4 regions of the Neobacillus sp. DFD-2R genome follow, and region 3 is predicted to be linked to each of the others. Evidence: a T-box and tRNA genes for the amino acid it is inferred to sense, from the RefSeq annotation. Region 3 holds a T-box; the other regions hold tRNA genes.
What was found. A T-box is a leader RNA that pairs with one kind of tRNA and senses whether it is charged. The one in region 3 lies ahead of argS (arginine--tRNA ligase), so its partner is inferred to be a tRNA-Arg.
Positions count from the first base shown of each region.

Region 1: it encodes a tRNA-Arg, which carries the amino acid that the T-box ahead of argS (arginine--tRNA ligase) is inferred to sense. The anticodon was not compared.
Region 2: it encodes a tRNA-Arg, which carries the amino acid that the T-box ahead of argS (arginine--tRNA ligase) is inferred to sense. The anticodon was not compared.
Region 4: it encodes a tRNA-Arg, which carries the amino acid that the T-box ahead of argS (arginine--tRNA ligase) is inferred to sense. The anticodon was not compared.

Region 1 covers NZ_CM173228.1:3,908,053-3,912,518, forward strand. Annotated here, with positions in the region: gene mutS (DNA mismatch repair protein MutS) at 1-550, opposite strand, end outside; gene glnA (type I glutamate--ammonia ligase) at 802-2,151, shown strand; gene AC3ANV_RS19520 (polysaccharide deacetylase family protein) at 2,212-2,910, opposite strand; tRNA gene AC3ANV_RS19525 (tRNA-Arg) at 3,068-3,141, shown strand; gene AC3ANV_RS19530 (hypothetical protein) at 3,429-3,668, opposite strand.
Region 2 covers NZ_CM173228.1:787,852-792,317, forward strand. Annotated here, with positions in the region: gene whiA (DNA-binding protein WhiA) at 1-601, shown strand, start outside; gene AC3ANV_RS03745 (HPr family phosphocarrier protein) at 629-886, shown strand; gene clpP (ATP-dependent Clp endopeptidase proteolytic subunit ClpP) at 924-1,529, opposite strand; tRNA gene AC3ANV_RS03755 (tRNA-Arg) at 1,733-1,804, shown strand; gene AC3ANV_RS03760 (hypothetical protein) at 1,954-2,340, shown strand; gene AC3ANV_RS03765 (YolD-like family protein) at 2,292-2,564, shown strand; gene AC3ANV_RS03770 (alpha-helical endospore appendage domain-containing protein) at 2,919-3,917, shown strand; gene AC3ANV_RS03775 (alpha-helical endospore appendage domain-containing protein) at 4,438-4,466, shown strand, end outside.
Region 3 covers NZ_CM173228.1:5,255,339-5,259,804, reverse strand. Annotated here, with positions in the region: gene AC3ANV_RS26365 (YhgE/Pip family protein) at 1-474, shown strand, start outside; gene AC3ANV_RS26360 (hypothetical protein) at 514-783, opposite strand; gene AC3ANV_RS26355 (alpha/beta-type small acid-soluble spore protein) at 916-1,170, opposite strand; T-box leader at 1,281-1,487, shown strand; gene argS (arginine--tRNA ligase) at 1,584-3,278, shown strand; gene AC3ANV_RS26345 (DinB family protein) at 3,351-3,818, shown strand; gene AC3ANV_RS26340 (methylated-DNA--[protein]-cysteine S-methyltransferase) at 3,941-4,435, shown strand.
Region 4 covers NZ_CM173228.1:1,371,785-1,376,250, reverse strand. Annotated here, with positions in the region: gene tig (trigger factor) at 1-606, opposite strand, end outside; gene AC3ANV_RS06625 (tetratricopeptide repeat protein) at 770-1,795, opposite strand; tRNA gene AC3ANV_RS06620 (tRNA-Arg) at 1,926-1,999, opposite strand; gene AC3ANV_RS06615 (metallophosphoesterase family protein) at 2,098-2,616, opposite strand; gene AC3ANV_RS06610 (XTP/dITP diphosphatase) at 2,613-3,224, opposite strand; gene rph (ribonuclease PH) at 3,237-3,989, opposite strand; gene AC3ANV_RS06600 (GerMN domain-containing protein) at 4,133-4,466, opposite strand, start outside.

The DNA.
Region 1 (4,466 bases), 1.3 Mb from region 3:
GTTCTCCATCAAAGTTAGTTGCCACTACAACTTCCTTGGCACTCAATACCGCCAATTCATTTAAGACTTCTTCAAAATTATTCGAAAGCAAGGTGACACGGCTTTCACCTGTCGAGATATCATTATAGGCAAAACCATATGTTCGGTCATCAAATGAAGTAATAGAAGCAATGTAATTATTCTCTTTATCGGAAAGCCCTTTGCCCTCCATCACAGTCCCCGGAGTAATCAGCTGGACGACTTCCCGTCTAACCACACCCTTTGCCTGTTTGGGATCTTCGGTTTGTTCACAAATCGCCACTTTGTACCCTTTTGAAATAAGCTGCTCGATATAGTTAGGAGCCGAATGGTACGGAACACCACACATTGGAATCCGTTCCTCAGAACCGCCTTCACGGCTTGTTAGTGTTATCTCTAATTCTTGTGATGCATTGATGGCATCTTCGAAAAACATTTCATAAAAATCGCCTAAGCGAAAAAATAAAAAGGCATCTTGATAGTCTGCCTTGACTTGTAAGTATTGTTGTATCATCGGCGTATAAGCAGCCATAATGACCTCCACGTTTTTAATCATTTCGAGTTTCTTCGACAAACTATTATAACACAAATAGGTGCTTCATTATTAGGAAGTTAAAAACCATCTTTTTACGATTGACAGTTTTAAAAGGTAACAAAACTTTTGTTTATTCGCATGATAAATTTAAATTTTACAAAAATTATTGACATGTTTGTGTATATGAATATAATAGATTCATAGCCACGTTACAAAACCTAACATGAAAATAGGAGGAATATTAACATATGGTATTAGCACTAGAAATCGAAAACAAGTTAAGCGAAATTAAAGAAATTATCGAGAAGAAAAATGTCGAGCTTCTACATATGCAATTTGTAGATCTTGAAGGAACTTTAAAGAATGTTACAATCACAGCACAACAACTTGAAGATGCTGTTGAAGGAAAAATCATGTTTGACGGTTCTTCTATCGTTGGATTCTCTCCTATTAACAAATCTGACCTTTACCTCCAACCGGACCTTAACACTTTTGCTGTTCTTCCTTGGTCTGTTGAAGAAGGATATTCCGAAGCACGCTTCCTTTGCAGCGTAACGAATCCTGATGGAACTTTATTCGAGGGTGATACACGTAACGTATTAAAAAAGACTGTTGAAAAAGCTGCTAAAAAAGGTTATAGCATTTCCGTCGGACCTGAATTGGAATTTTTCTTGTTCAAAACCGATGAAGATGGAAGGCCTACTGTAAAAACGCATGATGTGGGCGGCTACTTTGAGCCATCACCTCACGACATTGGCGAACGCGTTCGCTTGGAAATTTACCGCGCTTTGAAAGCGATGGGCTTTACAATCGAAGCTTCTCACCACGAAGTAGCAGAGGGACAACATGAAATTAACTTTAAGTACGCAGATGCTTTAACAGCTGCTGACAACGCTACAACGTATAAGTGGGTTGTTAAAACTGTTGCTAAGCAATTCGGATTACATGCTTCTTTCATGCCAAAACCGGTATTTGGTATCAATGGCTCCGGAATGCACGTAAATATGTCTTTCTTCAAAGATGGTCAAAACGTTTTCTTCGATGAAAACGATGGTCTTCAATTATCAGAAACTGCTTACCAATTTATCGCCGGTTTATTAGAGAATGTAAAGAACTTTGCTGCGGTTACGAATCCGCTAGTTAACTCATACAAGCGTTTGGTTCCGGGATATGAAGCTCCTTGCTATATCGCTTGGTCTGCTTCCAATCGTTCTGCCTTGATCCGTATCCCAGCCAAAAAAGGAATGGCAACTCGCGTAGAACTTCGTTGTCCGGATCCATCTGCTAACCCATATTTGACGTTTGCTGTTATTGCAGCAGCTGGCCTTGACGGTGTTGACAGAGAATTAACTCCTGTTAGCTCTGTAAATGAAGATATCTTCCATATGTCAGTCGAAGAGCGTGAAGAACGCGGAATCGACAGCTTGCCAGGAAGCCTTGAGACTGCTGTAGAAGCTTTGGAAGACGGTCATATCGGTCGGGAAGTTCTTGGAGAGCATGTCTTTAACGAATATGTTGCTTTGAAAAAGTCTGAATGGGATAGCTACCGTACAGCTGTTCATACTTGGGAACTTCAAAACTACCAAGCTAAGTTCTAATTTTAATAAAAAAAGGGAGTCCTCCAAAATTTGGAGGACTCCTATATTTTTTCGAAAACATTATGATTTTTGAAGCTCATTTACAGTGACAAAACGATAACCTTCTTTTGTTAAACTCTTTAGTATTCCTTCTATCGTTTTGAGTTCGTTGCCGGTTTTATCATACATAGGATGAAGTAAAATAATAGAACCTGGTTTCACACTTTTGCTTACGTAATTTACTTTGTCAGAAGCCAAGGTATAATAAGTGTCCGGTTCAAGACTCCATGTAATGGTATCTCTGTGATGTTTCATTAAATAATAGGGCAGACCGATTAGCTTTTTGCCATTAGGCGGCCGAAAATCGATTTCTCCCTTATATCCCGTTTGGCGAATTAATTGATCGGTTTTTTCAATTTCTTCTTTTATGAAGGATTGACTTTTGAAAACCATCCGTTGATGGGAGTAGGTATGATTGCCAATTTGATTCCCTGCTTCCGCTATTTTCTTTCCTTCTTCGGGATTTTTCTTTAGCTCATTTCCAATAAGGAAAAAGGTTGCCTTCGCATGGTATTTGTTTAAAAGGGGCAAAATTTGGTCCACATTTTTTGTCGGCCCATCATCAAAGGTTAACGCAACAACCTTTTTATTTGTTTCAACATGACCGGTTAGCCCGCCAAATAACTGATATGTTCGTGAATTCATTAATTTATAAGTGCCAAATAAAAGTATGAGAAGTGCCAGCAATAAAATTCCAAATATGTATAGCCTTTTTTTCATGTATTTACCTCTATTTCTTATTTCTGCAAAACTGATTCTATTATACCGTAATTTTTATTCATACGATTGGGATAAATATATTATTCAATACCAACTTATTTATTTATTGACCTTTTTCGATTAACTTATTATAATTAATAACGTTCCTTATTTTAATGTCCCAGTAGCTCAGCAGGATAGAGCAACAGTTTCCTAAACTGTAGGTCGGAGGTTCGAATCCTCTCTGGGACGCTATACATTTAAAAACGCTATGTTATGCGATTTGTTACTCGTTCAATCAGACGGTGACAATGACGTGACATAGCGTTTTTTCATGTAACTTTAGGACGTGTTTTTTTACGCTATAGGACTACAAATCAGTACATTTTTCCACTTTCTGTTTAATATGCTCTTACATTTAGGCGTATCCGATATGATAACCCCCGTCTTTCTTGGCGATGGGGCACTGATCCCCTTTGTAGTTTGATACAACAAAAAAAACGACCCAAATTACGAGTCGTTGACAATTTAAAATTTTATTAGGCTCGATTTAAAACAGGATAGTAGTAGTCATCTGTTGGATGTTTTTGAAATTCCAGTTCAACATTACTAATGATTTTCGTAGTTTTAAAACCCTCTTGAACTTCAATGAAGATTTTTCCATCGTCTCTTTCACTTATAACAACATTGCTTTTTCCAAAATACAAATTCTTTCTACCACAGTGTGCTGTCCCTTTAATTCTTCCGCCAATAGTCTCAGGAGTATAAGTATACAACATCCTCTCACCTCCTTAATGATTTATTCGACAGAACTGATGTTAACCCTTTCAATTGTAAAAATAAATTTCAAATCTAATATCGTTTCAAACATATTTGTCAAAAAAGCACACATAATAACTTCACCGATTCGTACGGCAACGTCTACTAAGCGTAATATTCAACTGTAAAGTCAAAAGGGTATTCCTTTCGTATTGGGTTACGTGCTGATAGTTTCCGTAATTTTTCGGAAATGTTCCTACTGTAGGTAATCCGCTTACTGCTTCAAGGCTCGATCTTCTCTTCGATAGAACCCGTTTCAAATGTATCCAATTCTATGTCGAGTCTAATAACTTATCTTGACGCTTCTGATTCTCGGATTATTTTATTCAATATGCTTTAATCGTTTCAGTAAGTAAGCAAACTTTTACAACACTTTAGGGATACAGTCTAGTCCGAGTCACACAGTCTAGTTCCGTCTAGTACCGCTTCTGCAAACGACAATAAATCGTTGTAAACTGAAATTATTGACAATCACGAAACTATTCTGCAAAGGTTCATAAACTAAAGGTCGTAGGACTAAGGTTACACTATGAGTCATTAATACCGTCCAATCACCGTAATGACAATACATTGACATATCGTTGACATACCGTTTAGTTTCCTAGACTGTAGGTCGGAGGTTCGAATCCTCTCTGGGACGTACAAAAACCCTTGCCATGGCAAGGGTTTTTCTGTTTTAACTGAGTAAGAACTATCTATTTTTAAGCTTCAATTTTGTGAGATTCTATTAAAATAGAAGCTTGGAAATCACTACTTAT
Region 2 (4,466 bases), 1.0 Mb from region 3:
AGTGAAAAAGAAGTGTTGTAAGCGTTCTTATTTACGGGGAGCATTTCTAGCCGGAGGCTCAGTAAACAACCCTGAAACGTCTTCTTATCATTTGGAAATTTTTTCGCTTTATAAAGAACATAATGATTCTTTGTGCGAATTGATGAATACATTTGGTTTAAACAGTAAAACGCTCGAGCGAAAAAAGGGCTTCATTACCTATCTAAAAGAGGCAGAAAAAATAACCGAATTTTTGAATATCATTGGTGCCCATAATGCCTTGCTTCGTTTTGAGGATGTAAGAATTGTAAGGGATATGAGGAATTCCGTTAATCGTCTTGTAAATTGTGAAACAGCAAACTTAAATAAAACAATCGGTGCTTCCATCAGGCAGGTAGAAAATATCCGCTTTATTGACCAAACTGTCGGGCTTCATATTTTGCCTGATAAGTTAAGGGAAATTGCCGAACTGCGGATGAATTTTACGGATGTTACCTTAAAAGAGTTAGGGGAAATGGTCTCAGGCGGATCCATTAGTAAGTCGGGGATAAATCATAGATTAAGAAAAATAGATGAAATTGCTGAAAAATTGCGTCTAGGTGAATTAGATCCAAGAAAATAGAAAAATTACATGAGGAGGAATTTTGTAATGAGGGTAAAACAAGCAGAAGTAAAATTGAAAACAGGGCTTCAAGCACGACCTGCAGCCTTATTTGTCCAAGAAGCAAACCGATTTTCATCGGATATATTTCTTGAAAAGGATGGAAAAAAGGTAAATGCAAAAAGCATAATGGGATTAATGAGTCTTGCTGTTGGTACAGGAGTTGTGATTAACATTGTGGCTGATGGTGATGATGAAGAAAATGCGATTAATGTATTAAGCGAATTTATCGAAAAAGAACATTAAAAAAAGGGTTTGGCGGTTACAGCCAAACCCTTACTGTTTACTTTTTATTTTTTTCATCAAATAGGTTACGTGTGATGATTTGGTCAATCAGGCCATATTCCTTTGCTCTTTCCGCTGTCATGAAATTATCGCGGTCTGTATCTTTTTGAATAACCTCAAGTGGCTGGCCTGTACGTTCGGCTAAAATTCCATTTAATTTTTCACGAAGGAATAGAATGCGTTTTGCCGCAATTTCAATTTCCGTTGCTTGTCCTTGTGCACCGCCAAGTGGCTGGTGAATCATAACTTCCGCGTTAGGCAGAGCATAGCGCTTCCCTTTTTCACCTGCGGCTAGTAAGAAAGCACCCATCGATGCTGCCATACCTATACATACCGTAGATACATTTGCTTTAATATATTGCATTGTATCATAAATCGCCATCCCGGCTGTGATACTTCCACCCGGACTATTGATGTAAAGTGTAATGTCTTTTTCAGGGTTTTCCGCTTCAAGGAATAATAACTGTGCAACAATAGAATTGGCAACATGATCATCAATGGCACTGCCAAGCATAATAATCCGGTCTTTTAAAAGACGGGAATAAATGTCATATGCTCTCTCGCCCCGATTTGTTTGTTCAATAACTGTAGGAATCAAATTCATTTTTCTTCCTCCTCCTGAGTTTGAAAGTGAAAATAATATGTATTGTTATCATACACTGATGGTCAATAAAGGTCAAACAAATTGACTTTAAATTGTTCGACAACTTTCCCTATTCCATCATAACCAATCAGGAGTATTTTAAACCTATTAAGTACTTGCAAAGTTTTAGAACATGGCATATAATATGAAGGTCGCTAATATTTGCCCTCGTGGTGCAACGGATAGCACGTAAGATTCCGGTTCTTGAGATGTGGGTTCGATTCCTGCCGAGGGCGTAATAAAGTCAATGTTAACAGTGCCTCTACGCTTTACTACAAAGCGTCGGGGCATTTTTCATTTTGGGTACAGTTCAACCAAAAAAACCACGCATAAAAACCACGCAGTGCAGGACGCTCCTTACGTTAATTCGAAGGAGGGATCCGCTATGAAACGAAGAAACACCATTACGAATGTTTCCGTACAACACGCTCTTGAAAGAAATACCACGCAATTACAGGTCTCAAATTCTCAAAACGCTGTCAAAGAATTCTTAAGGCATTGCCGTATTAAAGGACTTTCAACCGATACCGTAAAATTCTACGATAAAGAACGTTTAAAAGACGTTTCATTTGATGGCAAAGGAACGATTAATGTCGAATATGCTAAAAACCGATACGCTCGCCGTATACCCCTTACAAAGCGTCTGAGAGAGGTATTAAAAGCTTATATCCAAGAACGTGGGGTATTGGACACCGACATTTTATTTATTAGCGTGCATTCGAAATGCAACCCTCGATGTTTAAGGATCAAGAACGCCAGCCTAAACCGTTAATTGACGTCTATGAACTCGAGGAATTCGACCAGCGGATATGTTATGCGATGGAGTACCATCTTGCAGTTAAGTTAACTGTATGGGACGATGGCTTTACGGAGGAAGTTACAGTCCACGTTCACTACGTTGATTCGATTTCCCATGATCTGCATATAGAGGATAATGCAGGAAAATTCGAGCAGATAACTTTTGAACATGTGGTCGGGAGGGTTGTTATAGATTAGGCGGACACTATCGATACCAATTAGCAATTAGATAATTGAAAGCGCAATGCTAGCTTAGTTTTTATGAATGTGAAGTTACTCTGCAAACCTACTATTGCCCCCGACTTCCAAACCCATTTCGAATGCACTTGTAATTAAAAATCGCCAAACTGTTACAGTGTAACGAAACAAGCTAAAGGGGGGAAAGTCCACACCCATAATATATACCTTCAAACGATGAATTCATTTCATGTTAGTTTGATGGATTTCTTGAATCCGGAAGAAAAGTATTTATAACGGGGCAATGGCCGTGTTCTAGGTGCACTATTAGGCATACGTATACATAGTTCTAAAAAATAAAAGAGGTGAATGATTTTGTCCTTCCCGAACATTCCTAATATTACGCCTACCATTTCGGTTACGGTAGAGGAGACGATTCCTTTACTATTAAGTTCTATTGCCCTTGAAGAATTAGCTCTTGCTCACATCATGAATGCCGAGGCAGAGAAGCTTCAATTTGTTTTAGGAACACTAGAAGGCGCAACAACCAGGTTGTCTCCTGCTGTATTTTCAGTAACTGATCTTCTTACGGTCGACTCAAGTGCTCAAAGAACCCTTCGTGATGTCATTAAGAAGGAAATGCTGCTAGAATTTAAGTTTGAAAACATTCTTGATTTAATCAGACCAGCCAATCCATTAAGTACTCCGACAACAGCTACATTTACTAACCCGTTTCCGATTATTATCGATGGCGACACGGTGGGACCGACCAATCCATTAAGTACTCCGACAACAGCTACATTTACTAACCCGTTTCCGATTATTATCGATGGCGACACGGAGGGACCAGCCAATCCATTAAGTACTCCGACAACAGCTACATTTACTAACCCGCTTCCGATTATTATCGATGGCGACACGGAGGGACCAGCCGCTCCATATCCGTCATCTATTAACGTGGCAGGTTTGACTGGTACCATTGCTAAAGTGACAGTGACATTAAATAATATGTCCCACACCTTCCCGGGTGACCTTGATATCTTACTTGTTGGACCACAGGGTCAGAATATTATCCTTATGTCGGATACAGGCAATGGGTTTCCTATCTTCGGTTTCACGTTAACATTTGACGATGATGCAGCAACTCCAGTGCCAGCCCCAATCGTCTCCGGTACGTACCAGCCGACAAATAACGGACCTGGTGATGTTTTTCCCCCACCAGCACCGATGTCGCCATATGGTTCAGCGTTAAGCGTATTCGATGGGACAAATCCAAATGGTATATGGAATCTTTTCGTGGTTGATGATGCATTTATAGACTCTGGCGATATAGCCGGCGGATGGTCTTTAACCATCACGACTACTTGTCCTTAGAACACATTAAAACAGTTTTATAATTAAATGAACTTAAATCATAATCGCAAGACACGAGCTAATGCCGATGCAGCCATTGGCGGGGGGAAGCACGACGACTCAAAAGCGTTCGTTTAATTTGATGGATCCGGAAACAAACGAAGAAATGTAACTGCATTCGGTGAGATAGTCGACTTCCCCGATTATCTTCTCGGTTTATGATGGGGTTCAATGTTTGTATATCGCTAACCTTCACGTCATGCTCGTCAAATATATTCCACAACGGTCAGCAATCGTTGGATACGTAATCCCCTTATTTTAAAAATACCACTAAAAAATAAATTGTTTATAAACACAGCGGTTTAGGCTGTGTTTTTTGTGTATAAAATATGGGGTTTTTTGCGTTTTTTTACTTTTTTATTCTGCTCTTACAGTAGAGGTATGGAACAATTTTGCAAAAAATTTTTGTCCATACACCAGACCGGGCAGTAGCACATATACATAGGTGTGTGCAAAATATTCTAGAAGAGGTGTCAAACAAATGCCAAAGCATCACCACAGGGATGAGGA
Region 3 (4,466 bases):
TTTGGCTGGTTTGCAGGTAAATTTGGCATTTTGTTAACAGTCGGTATTGGTCAGGCGCTATTGGCTGACGTTGTACTCCTGCAAGGACTCGGATTAGTCGTGAAAAGTGTTCCATATTTTATTATGTTAAGTATTTTTGCAAGCTGGACGTTTTTAGCGATTATTCAATTCCTGGTTACTGTTCTTGATAATCCCGGCCGTTTCTTAGGGGTTATTATTTTAATCCTGCAATTAACAAGCAGTGCGGGAACGTATCCAATAGAATTAGTTCCAAAGATTTTACAGAAAATGAATCATTTCTTGCCAATGACTTATACGATTGCCGGATTTAGAGCCATTATTTCAACAGGGGATTTTAGCTTTTTATGGGAAAACATGACCTATATAGCCATTTTCTTTGTTGCTTTCCTCTCTGCAACACTTACATTCTTTATGGTTAAATTCAAGCGTCAAAATCATCTGCAATATCAGTAAAATAAAGAGCTATCTCCGGTTGGAGGCAGCTCTTTGCTTTTACTTTTTAATGAAAGCAAACACTTTTGCTTTCGTAGTAACATTACTTTTGCTGTTAACCGTATAATCCTCCATAAGACTTAAAAACATTCCAAAACCGAAAACAGTCATGGAGGCAATTATGATTCCGATGCCTAATGTGGAGAGGAAATAACCCTGGTTGTAAACGTTTACAAAAAGGCCGAATAAAAAAATCATAATTCCGAGGCTAATTCCAAACGTAGATGCCTTTTTAAAGTTAAGTAGGGTTTTTAACTGTTTTTCTTTCATCGTTACCAACTCCTTATACTGAATATTCTATCAATTGTCACGATTTTGTCAAATCTTTTTTAAAATTCTAAAAATTAAATAGTCGAAAGTTGATGTTAGATAAAAACTCGGGTATAATACCCGAGTTTTTTGTTATGTTCGCTTACTTAAATTCTCCTGTGCCATTTTCACAAGCTCGCGGACCATACTTCCGCCCAGCCTTCCGCCGACTTTTCCTGCCTGTTCGGAGGTCAGCTGCCCATTGTACCCTTTTTTCAATGGAACACCGGTTTCTTCTGCTGCTTCAAACTTCGCATCCTCAGGATTTTGAACATTTGCAACCTTTGCTTTTAGCTCATCCAATCCTCTTCTCGCTTCAGGGATAAGTATTTTGTTTCTTCTGGACATAGTAAATCCTCCTTTACCATTATGATTTCCCCATTTTAAAAAATAAAAAAAATAAACTGCCTCTGGATAAATCCTTTTTTATCCAGTATAATAACTGATAATCAATTCGGAAAAAATCAATGAAAAAGAGAGTAGTTATCTGTGAGGTGCAAGCGAGTCAGGGGTGGTGGGAGCCTGATACAGAGCGGATAATGAAGCGCACTTTTGAGATGCCTGCCTGAAAATTGTAGGGTATGCCGGAGAATGCTCCGTTAACAAAGTAAGCCGGTTCTTTTGAACAATTAGAGTGGTACCGCGGGTTAACTCTCGTCTCTTTATATAGAGGCGGGAGTTTTTTGTTTCGTTGAAAATTTATAAAAAGTTTAATCTTTGAGAATTGTGAGCTTTTCTGCAAAAAAAAGGAGGTCTAAAAAATGAATTTTAAAAAGGAACTTGCAGCACTGTTTTTTGCGGCACTGGATAGTGAAATCCCCGCTGGTGAATTAGAACTGCTGATTGAAAAGCCAAAAAGCGAGGTGCATGGAGATTTAGCCTTTCCATGCTATTCCTTAGCCAAAACACAGAGAAAATCGCCAAATGTAATTGCCCAACTACTAAGTGAAAAGATTAAGTCACCCATTTTTGAAAAAATAGAAGTCATTGGTGCCTACGTGAATGTATTTTTAAACAAACAGACGGTTGCCAAAGAATTGATAGCTGAAATCATTCAGCAAAAAGAAAGCTATGGTGCTCTTGAATTAGGAGAAGGCGGTAAGGTAACGATTGATATGTCGTCTCCTAATATTGCCAAGCCTTTTTCGATGGGGCATTTGCGTTCGACTGTTATCGGCAACTCCTTAGCATTAATTGCGGAAAAATGTGACTATAACCCGATAAAGATTAACCATCTGGGTGACTGGGGGACGCAATTCGGGAAGCTGATCACCGCTTATAAGCTTTGGGGAGATTCGGATCGAGTAAGAAATAATCCTATTAAAGAATTGTTGGCACTATATATCAAATTTCATGAAGAAGCGGAAGCAGATCCATCCCTTATTGAAGAGGGCCGAAAATGGTTTAAAAGGCTGGAGGATGGAGATGCAGAAGCATTCAAGCTTTGGCAATGGTTTCGGGATGAGTCATTAAAAGAGTTTTCAAGAATTTATGAGTTAATGAACGTTCAATTTGACTCATTTGCAGGGGAAGCCTTCTATAATGATAAAATGGACCCCGTTGTTAAACTCCTGGAGGAAAAACAATTGCTGGTGGAATCTGATCAAGCCTTAGTCGTTGAGTTGACAGAAGAGCAGCTGCCGCCATGTCTAATAAAAAAATCGGATGGAGCCACCCTTTATGCAACCCGTGATTTAGCAGCGGCCATCTATCGGAAGGAAAACTACGACTTTAAGAAATCCTTATACGTTGTTGGGCATGAACAAAGCCTGCATTTTAAACAGCTAATCTCCGTTTTGGATAAAATGGGTTACGGATGGGCCCGCCAAATGGTACATGTCCCATTTGGAATGATGCTTAAAGACGGAAAGAAAATGTCGACGAGAAAAGGGAAGGTTATTTTACTGGAGGAAGTGCTTAATGAGTCCATCTCAATGGCACGCCAAAATATTGAAGAAAAAAACCCGCTCCTTGCTAACAAAGACACTGTTGCGAAACTAGTTGGAGTTGGTGCCGTCATTTTCCATGACCTAAAAAACTATCGAATGAATGATATTGAATTTTCTCTTGAAGAAATGCTTCGATTTGAAGGGGAAACAGGTCCGTACGTACAATATACGTTTGCGAGAGCATGTTCCATTTTACGAAAAGGCCAATGGCAAGCTGATCTACCGGCAGAAATAAATCATTGTTCTTGGGAAAAGGAATGGAAGGTAATCAGTTTATTAATGGAGTTCCCTAATGCCGTTAAAAGAGCGTTTGAGAATCTGGATCCATCACAGATCGCAAAGTATGTTGTCGACCTTGCCCAATCTTTTAATAAATACTATGGTGAAGTAAAAATACTTGAAGAAAATGCTGACCAACAAGCAAGATTAGCGCTGGTAGCCTCCGTAACAATCGTCCTTAAAGAAGGCTTACGATTACTCGGGCTGGAAGCTCCTGAGGAAATGTAGAAGCGTATTATTTCAATAATTGGATGATTTTGGTTAAAATATAATAGAGTAAATATGGGGAGGCAGATAAAGATGAGCGAATTACTATTTAAACATTTTGAGCTGACAAGAAGTCTCTTTGTTAAGAATGTGGATGCGCTGGATGAGTGTATTGTCGACGTACAACCTAAAGGCTTTAATAACACGATACACTGGCATATTGGTCATGTATTAACGGTCGCAGAGCAATTTATGTTTGGCTATCCCAAAAAATCAAGTCATTTACCCGAAAAATATATGAATCTATTTGGATCACGAACGAAACCGGCTGATTGGCAGGAGGATGTCCCATCTGTCAGCGAATTATCAGCACAGTTAAAAGAACAAATTGAACGGATTAAGGAGATTCCGGCAGCGAACTTGAATGAAAAGCTAAAAAGCCCGTTCCATGGTCTGGAGACCTATGGAGAGATCGCTAACTTTGCGATTTTCCATGAATCCAACCATTTGGGGCAAATTCAGGCAATGAAACGTGTTATTGAAACTGCTTCATGGGAATAATTAATGAAAAAGGCTGGCTCATTTTGTAGAGCCAGCCTCTTTCATTTAACTATCCGGAAGCTTAAATTTAAATATGAATACTTAAATAAAAAAATTGGACTAGTTTGTCAGGAGCGGATTGTATGAGCCTTAATTATGCAGCATACCAATCACCGGTTGGAATAATTTATGTTATTGCGGATGAATCAGGTTTGAGAAGAATTGAGCTTTTCGAGGAAGATTGGAATATGTTTTTGAAGGAAAATCCAACTATTAAAGAGGACATGGCCTTTTGTGGTGAAGCCCTACGCCAATTAGATGAGTATTTTAACGGCCGGAGAAAAGAATTTGATTTGCCGCTTTCCATTGAAGGAACAGATTTCAGAAAGAAGGTTTGGAACGCCCTTTTAAAAATCCCCTATGGAGAGGTTAGAAGCTATGCAGATGTGGCAGAAATGATTGGTAATCCAAAGGCTGTTAGAGCCGTTGGTCAAGCAAATAGAGCCAATCAACTGCCGATTATTATTCCTTGCCACCGCGTTATTGAAAAGCGCGGAGGTTTAGGTGGATACGCCGGCAGCAACACGCCCATAAAAGAAATATTGCTTAAAATAGAAGGATACAAAACAAAATCCTAGCCATTTAAAAGTGTTGTTTAAATGTGGCATA
Region 4 (4,466 bases), 1.6 Mb from region 3:
CTCTTCAAAACCGGGAATGAAAGATCCGGAGCCTAACTCTAATGAATGGTTTTCAGCTTTACCGCCTTCAAATGCTTCGCCATCAACGAATCCTTCAAAGTCGATAACAACTGTATCACCGTTTTCAGCAGTGCCTTCTTCTTTTACCACTAGTTCTGCTTGGCGGTTTTGAAGAGTTGTTAATTCAGCTTGGATATCTTCATCTGTTACGTTAGTATCTAACTCTTCTACTTCTAAGCCTTTGTACTCGCCTAATTTCACTTCCGGTTTAACTGTAACCGTAGCTTTGAAAATAAGTTCTTTGCCTTTTTCCATTTGCTCAATGTCGATGTCAGGACGGTCAACCGGCTCAATACCTGCTTCGTCAATAGCATTTCCGTATGCTTCCGGTAGAATAATATCTAATGCATCTTGATAAAGAGATTCAACACCGAAACGCTTTTCAAACATTCCACGAGGCATTTTTCCTTTACGGAATCCCGGAACGCTAACTTGTTTAACTACTTTTTGGAATGCCGCTTCTAAGCCTTTGCTTACTTCCTCTGCACTTACTTCAACTGTAAGAACACCGCGGTTTCCTTCTAACTTTTCCCACTTTGCAGTCATACTAATTTCCCTCCAACAATCTATTCTCATTTCATTCTTAACGAATTAGTAGGAATATGCTTGTCTATCAAGTCAATATCCTCTTTTGCTGTAAAATTTTTATTTTTACACGGGTGCAACCCCTACATTATAACATAGGTTTATCTTCTTTCAACAGCAATACCTATATATTAGGATATGAAATTTCTTCTATTCCCCTTATTTTGGCCATTGCAAGCTTAATTTTTTCACTTGAAACCTGATATTCGCTAGAGATATTGTTAATTTCAGGCTCTATTCCAAGGTAATCATGCGCCAGTAAATGAAAAGCTGCGGCCCATGCATCGGTGTTTTCCTGTTGAAGGTCGAATGGATAGCTGATAAAAAAAATCCGTTCAACCAATCCTATAATATTTTCAAAAAGAACAGGATTACTATTTTCCAATCTATCTCTTAATAATTCTACTATCTCTTTCATTTTTGGCTGTAAATTAATTTCCGGGAGTTCAGTTGGAATAATTTTCAGTGGAATATTAAATTTGTTTACCGTTAATTCTTTGTCATATTCTTGTTCTTTTAAAAGAGTCAGCAGCATCGTTTTTAGAAAAGGATGGCCATCTTCTGCGATTAAATAGGCTTGGATTTCAGGAATATACGGACGAACATTTTTTTCTGCCAGATTTGCTATTACCAACATTTGTTGATTCAAATTATGTAAGGAAAAAAGATTTAACTTATTCAGCTCCTTTTCCTCGGGTAAATCATCATTTAACTCAGGCTGAATATTCTCCGCCATACGGCGGCTGAACTGAAGGATGGTTAAAAAGTGATCCAGTTTTTCCGGCGGAATTTCTTTTTCTTCTAAAAGCGCTTCGATTGTTGACACAATTTCAGGGTATTCATGAAGCTGAATGAGAATGGTTAAATAAAGGTCGACCAACTGAAAATAGTCACCGATCCCCTTCAACAGCATCTCATTAGCCAACTCTTTTGCTTTATGAAAAGAAGCTGCTTCAAAATAGGCGAGCACAAGCCCGATTAAAACGTCACCATTATCCGCATCAAGCCCTCTTGCCTCTTCCAAAAAGGTAATAGCTTCAGCAAAATTTTTCTTTTGCAGGCTTTCTAAGCCTTTGTCTGCTAATCTTTTTTCGAGTCCGGGAAAGAAGATGACATTATCTTTTCTTTGTGTTTTTCCCCGTTTTTTCATAAAAAACCGTCCTTACGTTTGTATTGAAAAATAGTGTAGCACGGAAAAATAGAAAAGACAAAAAAACTCTTAAATCATACGAAATAAGAGGTTAAAACAAAAAAAGTGCTTATTTGCACTTTTTAGTTAGCGTCCCAGGAGAGATTCGAACTCCCGACCGTACGCTTAGAAGGCGTATGCTCTATCCGGCTGAGCTACTGGGACATATTAAGTTATCGAAGACAAGATTTATTATATAATCCTGATATTTAAAAGTCAACATGTTTTCATTAATTTTTTAAGAAAGATAGAGGGGAGATCCTCTATCTTTTTGGTAATACAAATTCCCGAGCTAAATCCGCGAGTTCCCGCCCATTTAACTCAAACACAGAAAGTTTTATCCTATCATCAATTAAATCCAGAATCATATATGTTTTTTCAAACCGCTCCCGTGGCAGCCGGATACTTCCCGGATTTAAAAAGAGAATCCCGTCTATTACTTCTGCACCTATGACATGAGAGTGACCAAAACAAACAATATTGGCGTTAAATTCCTGAGCCTTATATTTTAAGTTCATCAATGACGTTTTAACAGAATATTTATGCCCATGGGTAATAAATATTTTGCGGTCGCCAATCTCTGTGACTGTTTCCAATGGATAGCCGCCAAAATCACAATTTCCCATTACCGTTAAATAACCTGAAATAGGTTGTTCATCAGGCATTAGTTGTGAATCACCGCAATGAATCATTAAATCGACTTCCTGAACATGCCTCTCCCGTAAAATCTCGAGCTCTTTTGTCAATCCATGGCTATCGCTTACGATTAAAATTTTGCTCATGATTGGTTAGTTCTTTCTAGTATAGAATCAAGAACAGTGTCTAGTTTTTTCAACGCATTTGCGCGATGACTGATTTTGTTTTTTTCTGAGGATGGCAGTTCCGCCATAGACAGTCCTTTTTCCGGCAAATAAAAAACCGGGTCATAGCCAAAGCCATTTGTACCTCTTCGTTCTGCAAGTATTTGGCCTTCACAGGTTCCTGAAACGGTAATTGTTTTTTGCTTTGGCATAGCAATCGCTAAGGCACAATAAAATCGGGCGGCTCGCTCCTCTGTTGGAATGTCTGTTAATTCGCTAAGAACTTTATCCGTATTTGCTTGATCATCTTTTTGCTCTCCTGCATATCGGGCAGAATAAATTCCCGGTCGTCCTTCAAGCGCATCGACCATTAGTCCTGAATCATCACCGATTACCATTTTATTTAATAGACGTGAAACAGCCTCTGCTTTCAGAATGGCATTCTCTTCAAAAGTAGTGCCTGTTTCTTCGACATCTGCGATTTCCGGAAAATCCAGCAGCGTTCGAACCGCAATTCCCCTTGATGCAAAAATATGCTCAAATTCCTTCGCTTTTCCAGGGTTTTTTGTCGCAATAATAACTTCTTTCATTTCGGATCTCCTCTATTTCTTTCTTCTCTCTTCTATTTTTTTTGTAATCTCATTTCCAAGGGCTATTTTTTGTTGTTCAAAAAGCTCCATTAACCCTTCTTGGGCTGCATGCAATAACTCTTGAAGCTGTGCATAAGAAAAGGTAGATTCCTCGCCCGTGCCTTGGAGCTCAACGAATTCTCCATTACCGGTCATGACAACATTCATATCCACTTGTGCTTTTGAATCTTCAGCATAGTTTAAATCTAGTACAGTCTGGTTATTTTTTAAAACTCCTACGCTCGTAGCTGCTAAGTAATCGGTAATTGGAAATTTAATCGCCTTTTTCTCAGCTAACGCATTTAAGGCAAGAGCCATCGCTACAAACGCACCCGTAATCGATGCTGTACGGGTTCCTCCATCGGCTTGAATGACATCACAATCAATCCATACCGTTCTTTCCCCAATAGCTCCTAAATCGACAATCGCCCGTAAGGCACGGCCAATTAACCGTTGAATTTCCATTGTCCTTCCTGATACCTTCCCTTTGGAAGACTCTCTTATGTTTCGGGATTCCGTTGCTCGGGGAAGCATCGAATATTCGGCAGTAATCCATCCTTTACCTTCTCCTCTCATAAAAGGCGGCACTCGATCTTCTATACTGGCAGTGCAAATCACCTTCGTATCACCCACAGAAATGAGGACAGAACCTTCGGGATGCTTCAAATAATTTGTTTCAATATGTATGGGTCTTAATTGCAATGATTCTCTTCCATCTACACGCACAAAAACTTCCTCCTTCATTGTGAGGTATTCCCCCACTTCTCTAACCGGCATATCCGCTTGCAAGAAACAAACTAAATAAAGAAGAGGCGGCATTAAAGCCAACCTCTTTCATGGTCACTATATAGTATAACAAAAATATTTTTTTAAAAACTACCCGTATTTACTTTTTCCGGACGAGTTACAGGCGCAGTTAATTTTTTACCGTCTTCTTTGACTAATCCTGCTTTTCCTTTTACGGTAACAGCTACTTGGTCAATTCCTTTTTGTTCTGTTAATGATAATACTAGCGTGTCTAATAAATGCTGTGAAATCATATTTTTCTTAAAGCTGCCGTAAATATTTTCATTAAAGTCCAGGGTAACCTTACCGTTTTCTACCTTCGGTGTCCCAAGCAGTTTTACATCTGACATAAACTCAGACACAAGGTTGGATTTTTCACTAGGTCCCTGAATTAATTCATTTACTACGGCAACAATA